Regions from separate parts of the Sphingobacterium sp. HJSM2_6 genome, predicted to be linked through region 1. Evidence: riboswitches for the same ligand, from Rfam matches in the RefSeq annotation. Region 1 holds a riboswitch; each other region holds the start of a gene.
The links. Region 1 has a riboswitch for S-adenosylmethionine ahead of ACFRAE_RS09220 (5-oxoprolinase). Riboswitches for the same ligand answer to the same signal wherever they lie in the genome.

Region 1 (3,909 bases):
CAAGATTCTTTTTATGAAAAACTTCAAAATCAATTAGACCTTTTAGCGCTAAACGACAAAGATTTCTTAATAGGCCAACAAATAATTGGGTCTTTGGATGATGATGGCTATCTAAGAAGACCTATCCCGTCCCTTATTGATGACCTAGCTTTTTCGCAAAATGTACTTGTGGAGGAAAAAGAAGTAGAAGATATGTTGCGTGTAATTCAAGAATTCGACCCTGCTGGTATAGGTGCTAGAAGTCTTCAGGAGTGCCTTAATATTCAACTAAAAAAGAAAGACCAAGACAATCCTGTTATCAAGGAGGCAATGGTTGTCGTTCAGAATTATTTGGATGAATTCACAAAAAAACATTACGATAAAATTGAAAAACAATTAGGTGTTAATTCTGATGAATTAAAAGAGATTGTTAATGAGATTTTAAAATTAAATCCTAAGCCTGGAGATTCCAGTTCTGCGGCAGGTAAACAGCTTCACATTATTCCAGATTTTCATATTAGTAATAATGATAGTGTTCTTCATTTAACCCTTAATAGCAGAAATGCACCTGAATTGCGTGTTTCGCGTTCGTATCAAGAAATGTTTGAGCATTATGAGAAGGCGGAAAAAAATGATAAAAAAATGAAAGAGGCAGTTCAGTTTGTCAAGCAAAAACTAGACTCTGCAAAATGGTTTATTGATGCCATCAAACAAAGACAACAAACCCTCTTAAAGACTATGAATGCCATCATGGAATATCAATATGATTATTTCTTAACTGGGGATGACAGGATGTTAAAACCGATGATCCTTAAAGATATCGCAGATAAAATTGAAATGGATATTTCAACAGTATCTAGAGTGGCGAATTCAAAATATGTACAAACCGAATTTGGCACATTCCTACTAAAATCATTCTTTTCCGAAGCTATTCAAACGGAATCTGGAGAAGAAGTCTCCAATAAAGAAGTTAAAAAAATCTTGGAGGAATGTATAGCTAATGAAGATAAAAGAAAACCTCTTGCAGATGAAAAATTAACTGATATTCTTAAAGAAAAAGGTTATTCTATTGCTAGAAGAACGGTAGCCAAATATAGAGAGGCTATGAATATTCCTGTAGCACGCTTAAGAAAAGAATTGTAGAACATATGATTCGATCTATAAAAAGCCTAATCTGTAAAATAGATTAGGCTTTTTTATTTATAAATTATTTAAGGGTATTTATTTGGAATTAAAATATATTCTACTAAATTTGTAGAGTATTCAGAATTGCCAAAGCAATACCAACCGAGTGTAGTCACCGCGGTGGTAAAATAATACGGGTAGCTTACCAAAAAAAACGCAGTTATGCCTGGTCTAAATCCCACTTCTGAATGCAATGATGGTTAAACTATTTAAACAGAATTGTATGTCAAATTCCACAGATCTAAAAAAACATTTACAATCTCAATTTTATCATTATTCTACTCAAGAATTGGTTATTCTTAATAATGATTTGATTCAATCCAATTGGGGAAAAAACAAAACAATATTTAGAACAGCATTGCTTTCTGCCTTATCAAAACGAGGCATAGACCTTTCAGCAATTATTTCTCATGAAGATGGATTCACACAAATTCATAGGGTACAGGTAAAATTGGAAGAAAACAGATTAATACCCATCCAGTAGGATTTAAGAATTTTCAAGCCTATAGATTGGAGAAATTTAACATGCATCTTGAAATGATTTCACTAAATTTTACCGAATCTATAGGCTTATAATATGGTTTTAATGAACAACAAAAAAATTGCTTAATTAAATCAAGTTGTATATTAAAAGCGTTTAAATTAAAAATCTATTTATTGCTAAGCGCATATAAGGCAAAGGTACCTAGCCAGTGAGACCCCATATAATCATCTTTTACATGTAAATTACCAATAGAAAAGTTGATATGATCATTTGCTATATTCTTCAAATGGCTTAATGCAGGAATGGATTTTGAAATTCCATTTAAACAGACTGCTCTACTGTAATTTAATCCATCCAAATGAACCAATTTACCATCACTACGATCTTTAACAATTGCAGGTTTTAATTCAAATTGTGGCTCATAAAGTTCAGGCATAAATAGCTTTAACCAGGCATCATAGCTCATTTCATCCATTAACTTACTCATTAAAAATGCTTCCTCTAGACATGGGGATAAAAAATCATATCCACTTGGCTCATAATTCAAATCACAATTTTTATCATGTTGAAATAATCTTAAGGCATGTTCCTTTATACTTGATTCAAACGGCTTATTTACTAATGTTTTAGCGTAATCAAGAGATAGAGACAACCCAAATGCCGAATTATCGTGTTGACCTGCTCGTATAGGATATACTAATTTTGGCAAATATTCCATGTAACGTTGCACCAACAAATTAACCAAAGGTTGCAAATATTCTTCCCAACGTTTTGCATCAGGATCATTCCAAGTATGTAATTCTTCTTGCAATTTGAATAACCAAGCCCAACCATAGGTACGTTCAAAACTTAAATTATTTTTATCCTCAAAAAAGGCTTTTTCCACCGCTACATGTTCCACTGTGATATGCTCATTTAAAAGCTTTCGAATATTTCCATCGGTGTCCAATTCAGGAAATTGTTTCATTAATTTGATAATCGACCAATATCCATGAACTGAAGAATGCCAATCAAAACAACCATAAAATATGGGTCTTAATTGTTTTGGACTTTTTAAATCTGCCTCACTTCCGATAACCTGACCTAATTTATTTGGATATTCTATTGTTAAACAATGAACAGGAAGTGCAAAAATCTGTTTGGCAAGTTCCGATGTGAGTTTTGCTTCCTCTTTGACCTTTAAATCTTTTTGTGATGATTTTTCAGCACATGAAAGCTGTAAGCCTGTGAGCAAAAGCAATATATACATTACATATTTATTCATATACAACGATTTGGCTTTATATTTGATTTATAAAAGTAACTTAAAAAACTAAATATACGACAATATGAATCTAACTGATTTAATTTCAGGTGGCATAGGAAATCAAGCCACGGAAGGTATTTCTCAAAAGCTAGGCTTAGATAAAAACCAAACACAATGGGTCATTGCTGCTGCCGTTCCATTAATGATGTCCGCATTAAAATATAATGCCAATAAAAGCCCTGAAAAAGCGGAAGGTATTCAACAAGCGCTTTCCAGTAAACATAATGGAAATATTTTTGATAGCCTTGGTAGTTTATTTAACAATGGACCTACAGAAGAAGAAGATAAAATTGTAAATCACATATTTGGTAAAAACACCGATACAGTTAAAGAATCTTTAGCAGAAAAATCAGGTATAAACATTGGAAAAATTGGAGGCATATTAGCTTTAATAGCACCCTTAGTTATGGGCTATCTCGGCAAACAAAAACAAAATCAAGATCCTCAACAAGAAAGCTCAGGTGGTTTAGGTGATTTGTTAGGTAATATTTTAGGAGGTGGTTCTTCCCAATCCAATTCAGGACCATTGGGTGGAATTGGCGATTTAATTGGTAGTGTTTTAGGTGGAGGATCAAGCTCCAATGAATCCAAACCAAGTTTAGGGGGTGGAATTGGTGACTTAGTCGGTGATTTCTTTAATCAAAAGAACGATAAAAGTGCTAAAGGATCTATTTTAGACAGCTTAGCTGGTATGTTTTCGAAATAAAATCGAGTTGAATTGTTAAAACCATCAAAAAGGGAACAGGTACTGTTGATCTTTTTGATGGTTTTTTTTTATTTAAAATCTATAAACCTATTTATACTCTAGAAATTTTTCACTTAATTGCCACAATCAATTTCCAAGTATTTATGTCGAAAATCAGTTTCAAAAACGATTATAGTGAAGGTGCTCATCCTCAAGTTCTACAGCTTTTATTAGCATCAAATTCAACCCAAGAACCAGGATATGGTGAAG
Region 2 (3,909 bases), on a different contig from region 1:
ATCAAAATTGCTGTTTTTAAGATCTTCTTTCCAACGTGGGAATTTAATGACATCGGCATTGCTAAATGAGGCATAATAATCATAGAGTTCGGAGCCATTCATCATCTGAAGATTTCCGTTGGTCAATTGGTTAAAACCTACCTTGGTCGAATAGGATAAGCTAAGGTCTTTTGAAGATGCGGTTTTTGTCGTTACGACGATAACCCCATTAGCTCCTTGAGAACCATAAACGGAGGTAGAAGCAGCATCTTTTAGAATGGCGATGTTTTCGATATCATCCGGATTTAAATCGCCGGGATTATTTCCGAAAATTACCCCGTTAATCACCCATAGAGGACTTGTGGATCCACTTAATGTCGCCTGTCCACGAATAACAACGCCACCGCGTGCACCAGGACGTCCCGTTCCAGGAGCAACATATACTCCAGGGGCTTTACCGTTCAACATGTTTTCTACTGATGGATTGGTTACATCTCTTAATTTGGAACCCGATACCGTAGATAGGGATCCTGTTAGACTTTCTTTCTTTTGGGTTGATCCGTATCCAACAACAATGATCTCATCAATATTATCACTGGTTTCTGTTAGGCTGATGGTTAAAGTCGCAGCAGTAATGCTGACTTCTTTTTTCTCATGGCCTATAGCTGTGATAATTAATGTTTGTCCTACACTAGCATCGATGGAAAATTCACCTTTATTATTTGAGGATGTTGCTTTTGCTGGATTTTCTTTGACTGCAATAGTCGCTCCTTCTATAGGACCAGCACTATTGCTTACCTTTCCTTGGATGCTTTGCTGGAAATTAGACTCCTTGATGGGACTTGGCCAAGTGTTTGGCGTTGCCCTTGCTTCAAGTTGACTGAAGGATGCTAGTATAAATGCTGCTGAAAAGGGGCATAGTGTACTAGCTAAAAAAAAATTGAGTAATCTTTTTTTATACATATTTAATTCAATTAAAGTTTTAAGGTTCTGGGGAACCATAATTAGGGTTTGTTTAATACAATGATAAAGTAATTGTTAATTAATAATTTTAGTGAAGCCATATCAAACGATTGCTTAAATTGTGCAAACGATTGATATTGTAACGAACAATTGAATTATTAAATTAATATTTATTTAATTAGGTCAATTAGTTGTTTTTATTTAATTCAAGTGTGATTATTCTTAGGATAGCTTAAGTTCTTTTGTTGGGTTTGGAACATTTATCTAAACGCTATAGTGATGTACGATGAACCTTTTCCACTTATATTGCGTATTTTTGTCGTTTAAGATACATCATGACAATAGATCAAAGTTTTTATATAGGTTATATTAGTAAATCGAGAGGATTGAAGGGGGAATTACAACTATTCTTCGAGTTCGAAGAATATGCAGCTTTAGATTTGGATATTATCTTTATAGAAATTGATAATAAATTAGTGCCTTTTTTTGTGGATCAGATAAAACTCCACAACAATAGTACAGCTTATGTTTCTTTTGAAGATGTCGATCATATTGATAAAGCACAACCTTTGGTGCGTAAAAAGATGTATTTACCCCTTGAAAAAATGCCGGAGCGTGATCCCAATGATTTTAGGTATACTGATTTAGTCGGATATTTGGTAATTGATGAGGTGGAAGGTGAATTGGGAGAAATTACAGAAGTTCAGGAAATGCCCCAACAATTTATTGCGACGATCGCTATGGAGGAAAAAGAAGTCTTATTTCCACTCAATGAAGATCTAATCGTAGGCATTGATCAGGAGGAAGAGGTGATCGTCGTTAAACTACCAGAGGGTTTGATTGCTATGTATTTAGAGCAATAATCCAATTCTTATCATCTTTTTTAGTATTATATTTTGTCATTCCTCTAGGATTGACGATATTAGCCATCGCTTATAGAGAAAGGTAGAGGGAATAGACCCGCTGAAGCCTTAGCAACCTGATTCATTCAAGGTGCTACATTCTACCCCGAAAGGGAAAGATAAGCTGCAAACCAGACCCACACTGCGTTTTCTCTAAGCCTTAATATATTTTTATGAAAATTATAGATCATATTAAAAACGCAAAAGGTAAAACCTTATATTCTTTCGAATTACTTCCTCCAGCTAAAGGACAAGGTATACAGAGTATTTTTAAAACTATGGATGAATTGATGGAGTTTAAACCACCATTCATTGATGTTACTTACCACAGGGAGGATTATCTATATAAGCAACATTCCAGTGGCTTATTGGAACGAGTTTCTTATAGAAAACGACCAGGAACCGTTGCTATCTGTGCAGCTATCATGAGTAAATATAAAGTGGATGCAGTTCCGCATCTTATTTGCGGTGGTTTTACGAAGGAGGAAACGGAAAATGCTTTAATCGATTTGAATTTTTTAGGAATCGATAATGTGTTGGTACTGCGAGGTGATGCTCGAAAAGGAGATGCTGATTTTATTCCAACCCCAGGTGGACATGCCTATGCCACAGAATTGCTAGAGCAGGTGGTGGATATGAATAGAGGCCGATACCTGCATGAGGATATTACTATTGCCGAGAAAACAAATTTTTGTATCGGTGTAGCGGGTTATCCTGAAAAACATTTTGAAGCCCCCAATTTTAATACAGATTTTAAATGGTTGAAAAAGAAAGTAGAGATGGGTGCCGAATTTATTGTAACCCAAATGTTTTTCAACGTTGAAAAGTATAAAGAGTTTGTCATTAAGTGTCGGGAAAATGATATTCATGTGCCTATTATTCCAGGGTTAAAACCATTGACTAGTAAAAATCAATTGATTACTTTACCTCGAATATTTCACTTAGATATCCCAGAAGACTTGAGTGATGCCGTAGCAGATTGTAAGACAAATGCTGATGTAAGACAGGTAGGAGAGGAATGGTTGGTGCAACAATGTAAAGAATTAATTGAATTTGGAGCACCAGTAATGCATTTCTATACCATGAGTAATCCAGGTCCTACTAAAAAGATTGTGGAGAAACTTGTATAAGTTCCCTACGATTAGCTCAAATAATAAGAGAGTCAAGCAAAAACAGCTTGACTCTCTTGTTATTTAATAGTTTTATTTCGCTGTCGATGATATTAAACCTATTTTTGTTGAAAATAAAATACATATGCCAAATCCAAATAATAGAGCTGATATAAAGGTGGGAATGTTAGTCAATATCATCCTAAAAAAAGATCAACGTACTGGCGAATTGACGGAAGGTATTGTGAAAAATATTTTGACCTCTGCAAATTTTCATACCCGAGGGATAAAGGTGAAACTTACGGATGGGCAGGTGGGCCGCGTGGCAGAAATAATTGAAGATGATTTTTAAATCATACCCCTAATACCACAAGAAGCATTGCCACAATACCTGATCCACTAATCCTTAATTTGAAGCGATTTTCCCAAGCTATAAAACCTTCTTTTGTTAAATACTGTTAATCCCACAATGGAGTAAAGAAACTTCTTTACATTTATTGTAACTAACAGCTAAGCTATGATGAAGTATAATCAATGGAATAACCTACTTGGATGGATGTGTGGATTGATTTCCACGATCGTTTATATCCTTTGTACCGATAAAACGACCAGTTGGTGGGATACGGGAGAGTTTATTGCCTCGGCCTATAAATTAGAAATTGTACACCAACCCGGTGCGCCATTATTTCTTTTAATTCAGAATTTATTTTCCAATTTAGCTTTCGGTGATACTTCAAAAATAGCCTACATGATGAATGTGGGATCTGCTATTTGCAGCGGCTTAACTATTGTATTTTTATTTTGGACCATTACGGCTTTAGCTCGAAAAATACTTAGCAAAACGAATCCCCATGATGATTTAAATATTTTTAAAATTTTAGGTGCAGGCATGGTAGGTGCATTGGCCTATAGTTTTTCAGATACCTTCTGGTATTCTGCTGTAGAATCGGAGGTAT
Region 3 (3,909 bases), on a different contig from region 1:
TTTCGGTGGTGGGTAACGCCTACCCTACTAAGGTAGCCGCATTAACCCATTTATGTCAGGAAGGGAACTTTGTAGAAGCACGTAAGATCCATGAAGAATTACTGAAAATTATAGACTTATGTTTCGTTGAAGGAAATCCTGCTGGGGTTAAATTCATTTTGGAACAAAAAGGAATGGGGAAAGATGAAGTTCGATTGCCATTGGTCCCTGTGAGTGAAAAAACACAAAACGCAATTATTGCTGAAATGAAAAATTTATAATTTCCTATTTAACGTTAGGAATGAATCGTTTGAACAAAAAAAGTTCAAGCGATTTTTTTTATTTAGTTTAGCCTCAAACGTATAATATACCTTATCAGCTGTTCAAATAATTAGCTATAATGCTACAATAAAAATTGACAACTTATTTTAGGTATTCTTTTTGCTGTTTAAAGTAAAAAAAGATTATGAAATCTACAGACCAGGTACCATCTAAAGGGACATCCACATTTCGGAAATTTTTAAATTGGTTTATTCTTATTGCATTTCTTTCCGTATCAGGAATAGTTTATGCTAAATATTATTTTGTATTTGGCGATGGGGTGAAATCTGGTGTCTTAAATTTTGCGGTAAAAAAAGGTAATATTTTTAAGACCTATGAAGGGAAATTAATACAGGATGGGATTCGAACTCCGCAAGCTGGTACAGGATTGACCAGTAATGAGTTTGAATTTTCTATTGAAGACCAAGCAATTTACGATAGCCTGTCTAGAAACAGTGGGAAATATATCGAATTGCATTATAAAGAATATCATGGTGTTTTACCATGGCGAGGTAATACCCGATATATAGTCGATGAAATTATTGCCATTCGCGAAGCTAGTACCTCTAGATTTTAATAAAACGGCATATCCAATAAGATTTCACCTAGTGTAACTTAAGGGTATTTAGAGGCATTAAGCTCCACAAAAAAGAGATATTATTAATAAAAATCTTTGCATAATTGATTTTTGAAACCTATATTTGCAAAGTACTTCGATAGTGGTACACTAATCAACACCTTCTCATATCGATGGGTCTTGATTTATAAAGAAGTGGCGAGAGACTGGCTCTATGACCCACTGGCAACCTTCAATAAGGATTGAAAAGGTGCCAAATCCTGTCCGAAGCAATAAAGCCTAGGAGCATATAAATGAAATAGACTATGACATCAAAATCTTCAAAATCTAATTTATTGTGTGCAGTTGAATTTTCAGCTTGTATTTACAATACGTCAATTTTTCGTTTGCAAAGCTTTGCGAATCGAATGCGCTAGTCGTCTGTATTTCCTAATTGCAAAGATTCTAGGCTTTGTAATTATTGATATACTCCAACGACGACCGCCTATTAAAGCAAACTAGCAACTTACGAACAAAATTTTTAAACTAATAAACCACAATAGCAATGGCAAACAACCTAAAATTCGAAACTTTACAAATTCATGCAGGTCAAGTAGTAGATCCTACCACTGGATCTAGAGCATTACCTATATACCAAACATCATCATACGTATTTGAAAATGCGGAACATGGCGCGAACTTATTTGCTTTAAAACAATTTGGCAATATTTATACGCGTATCATGAATCCGACAACGGATGTATTTGAAAAACGCATTGCAGCACTAGAAGGCGGTGTAGCAGCATTAGCTGTATCATCGGGTCAAGCCGCACAATTTATTGCTTTAAACAACATTTTAGAAGCAGGCGATAATTTCGTATCTGGAGCAAATCTATACGGAGGAACATATAATCAATTTAAAGTGGCTTTCAAACGCTTAGGCATTGAAGCAAGATTTGCTGAAGATACCGATGCAGACAAAATTGAATCGTTGATTGACGACAAGACCAAAGCAATCTATTTGGAAACTATAGGAAATCCAAGTTATAATATTCCTGATTTTGAAAAAATTGCTGCTGTAGCTAAGAAATATGACCTTCCAGTTATCGTCGACAATACTTTTGGAGCAGGTGGCTTTTTATTCAAGCCATTAGAACATGGTGCACATGTGGTTGTGGAATCTGCAACAAAATGGATTGGTGGTCACGGTACAAGTATAGGAGGAGTTATTATTGATGGTGGTAACTACAATTGGGGAAATGGGAAATTCAAACAATTTTCTGAACCTTCGGAAGGTTATCACGGTTTAGTATTCTCTGAGGTATTTGGTGAGAATGGTCCTTTTGGAAATATCCAATTTGCCATTCGTGCACGAGTAGAAGGATTAAGAGATTTCGGCCCTGCCCTATCTCCTTTTAATTCCTTTTTATTAGTACAAGGCTTAGAAACATTATCCCTAAGGGTTCAAAGACATGTGGATAATGCCTTAGAAATAGCTCAATGGCTAGATGCACATCCTCAAGTAGAAAAAGTAAGCTACCCAGGATTGAAAAACCATCCGTATCATCAAAATGCTCAAAAATATTTGAAGAATGGATATGGCGCTGTATTATCTTTTACGGTAAAAGGTGGGGTGGAAAAAGCAAATGAATTTATTGATTCCTTAGAGTTAGTAAGTCATTTAGCAAATGTGGGTGATGCAAAATCCTTAATTATTCATCCAGCAGCTACTACTCACCAACAATTAAGTACTGAAGAACAACAAAAAGCAGGTGTGTTTCCTGGTCAATTAAGACTTTCTGTAGGAATTGAGCATATCGATGATATTAAAGCAGATCTACAGCAGGCTTTTGACAAAATCAAATAAGCAGGGGGAACTCTTGTTTGATTTTTGGGATGAAAGATAAAAGATAAAGAATGAGTTTAGCAATATTCGAGTACGATCAAGACTTTCAATTAGAGAGCGGAAAGAAACTTAAAAACCTTCAAATAGCTTACCATACCTTTGGTAAGCTAAATGAAGATAAATCAAATGTGATATGGGTCTGTCATGCGCTAACTGCCAATTCAGACGTATTTGATTGGTGGCCGGGGCTTTTTGGTCCCCATGAATTATTTAACGATCAAGAATATTTTATTATTTGTGCCAATGTTTTGGGATCTCATTATGGGACGACCAATCCATTGTCGATTGATCCTTCTACAAATGAGCCTTATTATTTAGATTTTCCTCAATTTACTATACGAGATATCGTACAGGCGCACCAACTATTAGCGGACAACCTGGAGATTTATGAAATAAATAGTCTTATCGGTGGTTCTCTTGGTGGGCAGCAAGTTTTGGAATGGGCAGCCTCAAAAACAATAAAAATACATAACCTAATCGCAATTGGAACAAATGCCTTTTTCTCCCCATGGGGAATTGCATTTAATGAGAGTCAGCGATTAGCGTTAACTGCTGATCCTAGTTTTTATGATCGTCAGGCTGAAGCAGGCGCTAGAGGACTAAAAGCCGCTAGAAGTATAGCCTTACTGTCGTATAGAACTTATAATGCGTATTGCGCTACACAGGTAGAATCTGACCCTGAAAAAACAGATCAATACAAAGCGTCATCCTACCAAGACTATCAAGGCGATAAATTGGTTAAAAGATTCAATGCCTTAAGTTATTGGTACCTAACCAAAGCGATGGATAGTCATCATTTAGGAAGAAACCGCGGTTCGGTAGAAGAAGTATTACATCAGCTTCAAGACATCAATACCTTAGTAATTGGTATTCCTTCCGATGTATTGTTTCCACCGCAAGAACAAGAATTTATCGCCAAAAATATTCCTAATGCGGAATATTATGAATTACATTCTTTTTTTGGCCATGATGGTTTTTTAATAGAAACTAAAATCTTAACACAGGTAATAGGAACATTCTTAGAGAAACATAAAAACAAAACAGCAAATCAATTAAATTTAATCCAGTAAAATGAGCAAAAAACTTACCATCGGTATGTTCGGTTTTGGAGTTGTAGGGCAAGGGTTGTATGATATTATTAAAACAA
Region 4 (3,909 bases), on a different contig from region 1:
GTTCCATTCATAGCTAAAGCATACGATGTTCCTTATATTAATATCGCCACCAAGGTAATGTTAGGAGAGAATAAATTGTCAGATTTTACTATTGAACGTAAACTTCAAGGTTATGCCATTAAAGAGCCTGTATTCTCCTTCTCGAAATTCCCAGAGGTAGATAAACAATTAGGCCCTGAAATGAAATCTACTGGAGAAGCTATTCGCTTCATAAAAGATTTACAAGATCCTCATTTTAGAGAATTATACAGTACAAAATCAATGTTCTTAAATGCGCAATAAGCATAGAACAAACTCCTAAAAAAAGCGCTGTTTCCTACGAAACAGCGCTTTTTTTAGGAGTTAATAAACCTAATTATTAAATATCCATAACGCATCGAAAGCCCACATTGTTGGTTGGGGAGTTGATTTCTCCTTTTCCACGACTTCCAGCTTTATAGCGTTCGCAATATTGATCGTTGCATAGAAAAGATCCTCCACGTTGTACTTTTTTTACGGTATTTGGCTCTTGAGGATCGTAAGAATCGGAAGGACCTTTTGGATTAGATTTTGAGCTTTGTTGGTAATAATCGGGTCTGTAAAAGTCAGAGCACCATTCCCAAACATTGCCTTCCATGTCGTAAAGACCATAATCATTCGGTGGAAATGATTTTACAGGCGCACTGGTTTCAAAACCATCTTCCTTGCTGTTGTGGCTAGGGAATTCACCTTGGTAAATATTAGCTAACCATTTGCCATTTTCTAATTTTTCAGCACCCCAATAATAAGTTTCATTACTGTGTTTACCCGCTTTGGCTGCATATTCCCATTCAGCTTCTGTGGGCAACCTTTTGCCAGCCCATTTAGCATAGGCTTCCGCATCTTGATAGGCGAGTTGCGTAACAGGATGATTTTCTTTCCCTTTTATGGAGCTTTTGGGGCCTTCTGGGTGCTTCCAATTAGCATCTGGCACATAAGACCACCATTGCAGGTGATTTTCCATTCCCTGAACGTGTTCAGGCGCTTTAAACACCGCAGATCCCGGAACTAATAATTGAGGATCTACACCAGGGAAATCACTGGGGTCTAAAGGTCGTTCAGCAACTGTTTTGTACCCAGTCTCTTCCACAAATTTTGCAAATTGTGCGTTGGTGACTTCATGTACATCAATTAAAAATGGAGAAAGTTCAACTTCATGTAAGGGTTGTGCATCTTGAAAAGTGGCGCTTCCCATCGTAAACTTTCCACCTGGCATGCGAACCATTTCGGCAGCATCTTTTCCTTTACGTACGATGGAATCCGTTGGGCTATTTTGTGCAGCTGTAAATCGTGAGGGTATACTTGTAGTACTGCATAAAGCAACCGAATCATCCGGAAATTTAGCAGACGTTTCTGTAGATTTAGAATTTGTTTGACAGGCTTGAATAAGACTTGCAAACAGTAGAAGATTGACTATTCTTTTCATTTGTTGACTATTATAGGAAAAAATAAATGAAAAATGAAAACTTAGCAACGAATATGATCTGAAGAAGATGAATGGGTTTGTTTTTAAAATAGACAGTGAATAATTTTCATCATCCGTAATTCTGCGTCCCATTATTGTGAATTTAAGCTGTCTTTCCGATTACTGTAAAAGAGTTTCTTGGAAATAAGAATTTTAATTCATACCTTAGCACCGCTTATAGAGAAAGGCAGAGGGACTAGACCCAATGAAGCCTTAGCAACCTGTCACTTGACAAGGTGCTACATTCTACCTGAAAAGGGAAAGATAAGCTGGCTTCACTAATCTATGATAGCCTTCTCTTAGCAAATGATTTTAGTAAATTAATTTAAGGACAATACTTTATGTTATTAACAAACAATTTAGGTTACCCACGCGTGGGCGCTTTCCGCGAATTGAAAAAAGCTAATGAGGCTTATTGGGCGAAAAAAATCAGCGCGGAAGAATTATTGCAAGCAGGACTTAAAATCCGTGAAAGCAACTGGAACACTCAAAAAGATAATGGTATCGATTTGATTCCTTCCAATGATTTCTCATTTTATGACCAAGTTTTAGATTTATCTTTAACTGTAGGAGCTATCCCAGCACGTTATAATTCATTATTGAATAAAATAGATCGTCAATATAACCTAGATTTATATTTTGCGATGGCACGTGGTTTCCAAGAAGGTGGAGTAGATGTTACTGCCATGGAAATGACAAAATGGTTCGACACAAACTATCACTACATTGTGCCTGAGTTTGTAAAAAACCAAGAATTTAAATTGACTTCAGAAAAATTCTTAAATGAATATAATGAAGCAAAACAATTAGGAATTGAAACTAAACCAGTTTTACTTGGTCCTATTTCTTACTTATTGTTAGGTAAAGAAAAAGAAACAGGTTTCAACCGTATCGATTTGATCGATAATTTATTACCAGTTTATGAAGAGATTTTAGGAAAACTTGCAGATGCAGGTGCTCAATATGTACAAATTGATGAGCCATTCCTAGCTTTAGATATTGATGATGCTACTCGTGCACTATATGCTCGTGTTTTCGAGAAATTCGCTACAGCAGCAAAAGGTATCAAATTAATCGTTGCAACTTACTTCGAGGCTCTACGTGATAATGAAGAGACTGCATTAAATTTACCAGTTTATGCACTTCATGTCGATTTAGTACGTGGAGAAAACCAACTCGACAGCATATTAGCCAAAGTTCCTGCTTCTTTGACATTATCTTTAGGTGTTGTTGAAGGCCGTAACATTTGGAAAAATGATTATGAAAAATCATTAACAAAAATTAAACAAGCAGTAGATGCCTTAGGTAAAGACCGTGTATGGATTGCACCTTCTTCTTCTTTATTGCATGTTCCTTTTGATTTGGACAATGAAAACAATGAAGAATCATTACCTGCTGAAGTTAAGAATTGGTTAGCTTTCGCTAAACAAAAATTAGCAGAGGTAAAAGATTTAGCGGTATTGGCAGATGCTGAGGTTGATGCAGAGACACAAAAACGTTTCGAAGCCAATAAAATTGCTGCAGAAAGTCGTCGTACATCTCCATTGATTCATAAGCCTGATGTTAAAAATCGTGTGAACAATATTACAGATGAGGATGCAAAACGTACTTCCGTATTTGACGAACGTAAAGCTGCTCAATTAGCTAAATTTGGTTTACCAGCATTCGCTACGACCACTATTGGTTCATTCCCACAAACAAAAGATGTCCGTAAATGGAGAGCAGATTTGAAAAAAGGAGCGATCAGCCAAGAGCAATACGATAAAGAAATCGCTGAAGAAACTGAAAGAACTATTCGTTTACAAGAAGAATTGGATATCGATGTATTAGTACACGGAGAATTCGAACGTAATGACATGGTTGAATATTTCGGTGAACAATTAGCTGGATACGCATTCACTCAAAACGGATGGGTACAATCTTACGGTTCACGTTGTGTTAAACCTCCAGTTATTTATGGTGATGTTTACCGTCCTGCAGATATGACTGTTCGTTGGTCTTCTTATGCACAATCTTTAACTAACCGTCCAGTAAAAGGAATGTTAACAGGTCCTGTTACGATTCTTCAATGGTCATTTGTACGTAACGATCAACCACGTTCTACGACAACTTATCAAATTGCTTTAGCAATTTTAGATGAGGTACAAGCCTTAGAGAAAGCAGGAATTAAAATTATTCAAATCGATGAGCCAGCTATCCGTGAAGGACTCCCTTTACGTAAAGCAGATCAACAAGCTTATTTAGATTGGGCTGTTCGTTCATTCCGTGTTTCCTCTTCGAATGTAGATGATGATACTCAAATTCATACACATATGTGTTATTCTGAATTTAACGACATCATTCAAGATATCGCAGCAATGGATGCCGATGTAATTACGATTGAGACATCTCGTTCTCAAATGGAATTATTAGACGCTTTTGCAGAC

Region 2: another riboswitch for S-adenosylmethionine. It lies ahead of ACFRAE_RS07400 (methylenetetrahydrofolate reductase); the one in region 1 lies ahead of ACFRAE_RS09220 (5-oxoprolinase).
Region 3: another riboswitch for S-adenosylmethionine. It lies ahead of ACFRAE_RS00750 (O-acetylhomoserine aminocarboxypropyltransferase/cysteine synthase family protein); the one in region 1 lies ahead of ACFRAE_RS09220 (5-oxoprolinase).
Region 4: another riboswitch for S-adenosylmethionine. It lies ahead of metE (5-methyltetrahydropteroyltriglutamate--homocysteine S-methyltransferase); the one in region 1 lies ahead of ACFRAE_RS09220 (5-oxoprolinase).

What each region holds. Positions count from the first base shown of each region.
Region 1 covers NZ_JBMOXB010000008.1:145,431-149,339, reverse strand. Annotated here, with positions in the region: gene rpoN (RNA polymerase factor sigma-54) at 1-1,122, shown strand, start outside; SAM-I-IV-variant riboswitch at 1,234-1,327, shown strand; gene ACFRAE_RS09220 (5-oxoprolinase) at 1,388-1,648, shown strand; gene ACFRAE_RS09215 (DUF2891 domain-containing protein) at 1,815-2,912, opposite strand; gene ACFRAE_RS09210 (DUF937 domain-containing protein) at 2,977-3,660, shown strand; gene ACFRAE_RS09205 (threonine aldolase family protein) at 3,804-3,909, shown strand, end outside.
Region 2 covers NZ_JBMOXB010000006.1:124,718-128,626, forward strand. Annotated here, with positions in the region: gene ACFRAE_RS07390 (SusC/RagA family TonB-linked outer membrane protein) at 1-942, opposite strand, end outside; gene rimM (ribosome maturation factor RimM) at 1,278-1,805, shown strand; SAM riboswitch class I at 1,873-1,970, shown strand; gene ACFRAE_RS07400 (methylenetetrahydrofolate reductase) at 2,018-2,974, shown strand; gene ACFRAE_RS07405 (YwbE family protein) at 3,099-3,305, shown strand; gene ACFRAE_RS07410 (DUF2723 domain-containing protein) at 3,471-3,909, shown strand, end outside.
Region 3 covers NZ_JBMOXB010000001.1:173,057-176,965, forward strand. Annotated here, with positions in the region: gene dapA (4-hydroxy-tetrahydrodipicolinate synthase) at 1-260, shown strand, start outside; gene ACFRAE_RS00745 (hypothetical protein) at 446-877, shown strand; SAM riboswitch class I at 1,060-1,173, shown strand; gene ACFRAE_RS00750 (O-acetylhomoserine aminocarboxypropyltransferase/cysteine synthase family protein) at 1,422-2,723, shown strand; gene ACFRAE_RS00755 (homoserine O-acetyltransferase family protein) at 2,774-3,832, shown strand; gene ACFRAE_RS00760 (homoserine dehydrogenase) at 3,834-3,909, shown strand, end outside.
Region 4 covers NZ_JBMOXB010000002.1:35,121-39,029, forward strand. Annotated here, with positions in the region: gene carB (carbamoyl-phosphate synthase large subunit) at 1-282, shown strand, start outside; gene ACFRAE_RS02690 (formylglycine-generating enzyme family protein) at 359-1,444, opposite strand; SAM riboswitch class I at 1,656-1,754, shown strand; gene metE (5-methyltetrahydropteroyltriglutamate--homocysteine S-methyltransferase) at 1,825-3,909, shown strand, end outside.